2 regions of the Geobacillus sp. LYN3 genome follow, and region 1 is predicted to be linked to the other one. Evidence: riboswitches for the same ligand, from Rfam matches in the RefSeq annotation. Region 1 holds a riboswitch; the other holds the start of a gene.
What was found. A riboswitch is a leader RNA that binds a small molecule or an ion and turns the genes downstream of it on or off. The one in region 1 is predicted to bind S-adenosylmethionine.
Positions count from the first base shown of each region.

Region 2: it holds a riboswitch for S-adenosylmethionine, as region 1 does, so the genes downstream of both, mtnK (S-methyl-5-thioribose kinase) here and DCC82_RS05905 (bifunctional homocysteine S-methyltransferase/methylenetetrahydrofolate reductase) in region 1, are expected to answer to the same signal.

Region 1 covers NZ_QCWL01000001.1:1,132,849-1,135,053, reverse strand. The annotation lists partial or broken gene DCC82_RS05910 (ABC transporter ATP-binding protein) at 1-305, opposite strand, end outside; gene DCC82_RS17430 (hypothetical protein) at 364-516, shown strand; SAM riboswitch class I at 585-687, shown strand; gene DCC82_RS05905 (bifunctional homocysteine S-methyltransferase/methylenetetrahydrofolate reductase) at 764-2,205, shown strand, end outside.
Region 2 covers NZ_QCWL01000001.1:1,254,477-1,256,681, forward strand. The annotation lists gene mtnK (S-methyl-5-thioribose kinase) at 1-955, opposite strand, end outside; SAM riboswitch class I at 1,034-1,197, opposite strand; gene DCC82_RS06575 (carbon-nitrogen family hydrolase) at 1,292-2,107, opposite strand.

The sequences.
Region 1 (2,205 bases):
AAACCAAACGCAACGTTTTCAAACACATCGAGATGAGGGAACAATGCATAGTCTTGAAAAACAGTGTTGACTTGCCGTTTGTTCGGCGGGACGTTTTGAATCGGCTTTCCGTGGAAATAAATCGTTCCTTCCGTCGGCTCGATAAACCCGGCAATCAGCCGCAAAATCGTTGTCTTCCCACAACCCGACGGTCCAAGCAGCGTATAAAACTTCCCGCGCTCCATCGCAAAACTGACATCATCCAGTACGGCTGCGCCGTCGTATTCCTTCGTCACTCGCTCGAAGCGGATGATTTCTCCGTTCACTTTCAGCCCCCCATCTTCTTGATGTTCACTATTCCTAATTAGAATAGGAGAGTAGAAAGTGCAACGGAAAAATATGCTTTCCGCCATGTCGGCGACTAAAAAACAAAAAGCGGCTGACTATTCCGCAGAACAGCTTCCAATTTTGCCCGCAATGCGGAAAGCCGCTGTCTCATTGATCGTTTTTTCAAATTTCCTTGCTTCACCGTATTGAATAATTTCAAAAAATACATTAAATTATATAGTAATAGTCAAGACGAAATAAACAACCGCATACGGACATTCTTATCAAGAGAGGGGGAGGGACTGGCCCGATGAACTCTCAGCAACCTGGCGGAAGTCAAGGTGCTAAATCCAGACAGGCGAAACGCCTGGAAGATAAGAAGAGACGATACATAAAAAGTCTTCTTCTTATAGAAGGCTTTTTTCTTTTACTATCTTCATAGAACGGGGGAATGATCGTGGGGCTTTTGCAAGACTTAAAAGAACGCATCCTTATCGCCGATGGAGCGATGGGAACGCTATTATACTCGCACGGCGTCGACCGATGTTTTGAAGAACTAAATTTATCAAAACCGGAAGACATCATTCACATTCATGAAGCATATATCGCCGCGGGCGCAGAAGTAATCCAAACGAATACATATGGCGCCAACTATGTCAAACTTGCCCGCTACGGATTGGAAGATGAAGTGCCATCCATTAACCGCGCGGCAGTAAGGCTCGCCAAAAAGGCGGCGGGAAATAAAGCCTATGTGCTTGGAACGATCGGCGGATTACGGAGCATCAACAAAAGCGCCGTTTCCATCGACGAAGTAAAGCGGACGTTTCGCGAGCAATTATTTGTGCTTTTAAACGAAGACGTCGATGGCTTATTGCTCGAGACATATTACGATTTGGAAGAATTGCAGACGGTGCTTGCAATCGCGCGCAAAGAAACGGATAAGCCGATTATCGCGCACGTCTCCCTCCACGAAGTCGGCGTCTTGCAAGACGGCACTCCCCTTTCTGAAGCGTTGGCGCGCTTGGAGCAGTTGGGAGCCGATGTCATCGGTCTAAATTGCCGTCTCGGTCCATATCATATGATTCGTTCGCTCGAGGAAGTGCCGCTGCCGAAAAAAGCGTTTCTTTCCGCGTATCCGAACGCAAGCTTGCCGGATTATCGCGACGGACGGCTTTTCTATGAAACAAACACCGATTATTTTAAAGAAACGGCTCTTGCCTTCCGTGAACAAGGCGTGCGCCTGATTGGCGGGTGCTGCGGCACGACGCCGAAACATATCGAAGCGATAGCAAACGCCTTAACCGATCGGACACCAATTACAGAAAAAGTCGTTAAACAACGTCATGTTCCGATTTCTATCCAAACAAACGAACCAAATGCCGCCCCGCCGCTGCAGGATATCGTACGTAAGCGGCGCTCGGTGATCGTCGAGCTTGATCCGCCGAAAAAATTAGGGATCGCGAAATTTTTAGAAGGCGCCAAAGCGCTCAAAGAAGCGAACATTGATGCGTTGACATTGGCCGATAACTCGCTGGCAACTCCACGAATCAGCAACATGGCGCTCGGCTCCATCGTCAAAGAGCAGCTCGGCATCCGCCCGCTTATTCATATTACATGCCGCGACCGCAATTTAATCGGCTTGCAGTCGCACCTGATGGGCCTGCATACGCTCGGCATCACCGATGTGCTCGCCATCACCGGAGACCCATCGAAAATCGGCGATTTTCCTGGAGCGACATCCGTCTATGATTTATCGTCCTTTGATTTAATCCGGCTCATTCGCCAATTTAACGAAGGGCTTTCGTATTCCGGAAAATCGCTCGGGCAAAAAACAAACTTCTCGATTGCCGCGGCCTTTAACCCGAACGTCCGTCATTTAGATAAGGCTGTAGAGCGTCT
Region 2 (2,205 bases), 120 kb from region 1:
ACAATCCTTCTGTTTTTGCATATGGTTCTACATTGTGAGTGCGCCAAAGATCAGAAAAGATTGTCGCGAATACATCCCAAGTTTTGTCGATATGAGCAAATAACGGTTCTTGTTGTTGTCCTGGGCGGGACAACGCATTTAACAGCAAGTTTGCGAAAAATTGGCCGATGTCAAAACCGAACGGGCCATAAAACGCAAACTCTGGATCAATGATTTTCGTTTCTTCATCGCTGGCGAAAATGCTTCCGGTATGCAAATCACCGTGGATGAGCGCATCTCCTTCGGTTAAAAACTTGCGCTTTAATTTGGCGACTTCTAAGCGGAGCTTGTCATCGTTCCAAAGCGCTTCTACATCATCGCGAAGCTCGTCTTCAAAGTTGTTCGTTTCATGATTAAAGAACGGATCGGTAAATACAAGGTCTTCGGTGATTTTGCATAATTCCGGATTAACAAAACTTTGCGCCAGTTGTTTTTTTTCTTGTTGATTCATGCCAAAGTCGGAAGTGTAAAACGATGTCTTTGCGATAAATTCGCCAATATGCTGCGATAAAAGCGGATATGTTTTTCCTTCAATCAACCCTTTGCGGGCGATTTGCAAGTGAGATAAATCTTCCATAACGGTAATTGCCAAAGATTCATCGGAATAGTATACTTTTGGCACATATTGCGGAACATAGCTTGCGAATGTGCGCAGCGCATTGCTTTCAATAACAGCGCGTTTTAATGTGAGCGGCCAGCTTTCACCGACTACTTTTGCATACGGGAGCGCTTGTTTTACGATAATTCCTTTCTTTGTTTGCTGATCGACAACGCGGAAAACCAGATTTAAGTTGCCGTCGCCAATTTCGCGGCAGGCAAGCGGTGTTCCTTCCGGAAAGAGCCCAAGCCGGACTGCCAAAGAGATTGCGCCTTGTTCCGTTAATGGTTCATAAACCGATGGATGAGAAACTGACATAATGCAAATCCTCCTTCATGTAAATTAAAAAGCCTCTTTCTGCATAGAAAGAGGCTTGAAGATTCCGTATCTTCGCACCTCTTATCTTTCAGAAAGACTTAGTCTTTCTGTTGGACTTAGCACCGTGCCCTGCGGAAGTAGAGAACTTCCGGCGCCAAAAAGTGCGCCCTATCTCACGATAGTATTACGGTCGGTTGCTGGGCTTCATTGGGCCAATTCCCTCAGCCAACTCTTGATAAGAGTGTGTCAGCATATTCAATTTTTTAATTTTCGCTATGTTGACAATTTTGAAGTTTTATGCTTGATACGAATCATACATGGTCACGAAATGATTTGTCAACTCTTTTTTAAAAAATTTTTTTCTGCAGCGATGTAGTCGTTAGCTCTGCGGTCCGCAAAAATCGGGATTTGTTTTCGCACTTCTCTTACTTTTTGAAGATCGATTTGTGCCATTAACGTACAAGGTTCTTCATTTGCTTCTGCAATGATTTCTCCCCATGGGTCAACCACCAGCGAATGACCGGCAAAGACATTGTTTGGATCGCTTCCAGCGCGATTGCACGCGATGACGTAGCATTGATTTTCAATCGCGCGCGCCGCAAGCAGTGTACGCCAATGCGAAAGGCGAGGAAGCGGCCACTCGGCAACGACAAATAACACTTCCGCCCCTTGGACCATATGGACGCGAATCCATTCTGGGAAGCGGATGTCATAACAAATGACGCCTGCACATCGAGTGTTTTCTAATGTGAACAATCCCATTTCTTCCCCTGGCTGTAAGTAAAGATGTTCATCCATCAGCTGGAACAAATGGAGTTTGCTATATTCGCCAACGATGATACCGTTTCGGTCGGCGATGTACATTGTATTGGTGACGCCGCGATCTGTTTTTCTGGCAATTGATCCAGCGACAATATTGACATGATGCGACTTGGCAAGTTTTTGAATGAACGCTTTTGTACGCATACCGCCCTCATCGGCAATCTCATCGAGTCTGGTTAAGTCATAGCCAGTCGTCCATAGTTCAGGAAGGACGATAATATCTGGGTGATTTTTTGAAATTTTTTCTATTTCTCTTTCAACGCGCCGTTCGTTTTCATTAGGATTGCCAAAAGCGATATCTAGCTGAAGACATGCGATTTTTATCGTCATGAACATTCACCTCGAAAAAATTTTACTTTACATTTTGATTTTTACGATATATGATTTTTCACTAGAATTTCAAGAAAATTTTTGAGAAGGTGTTAACG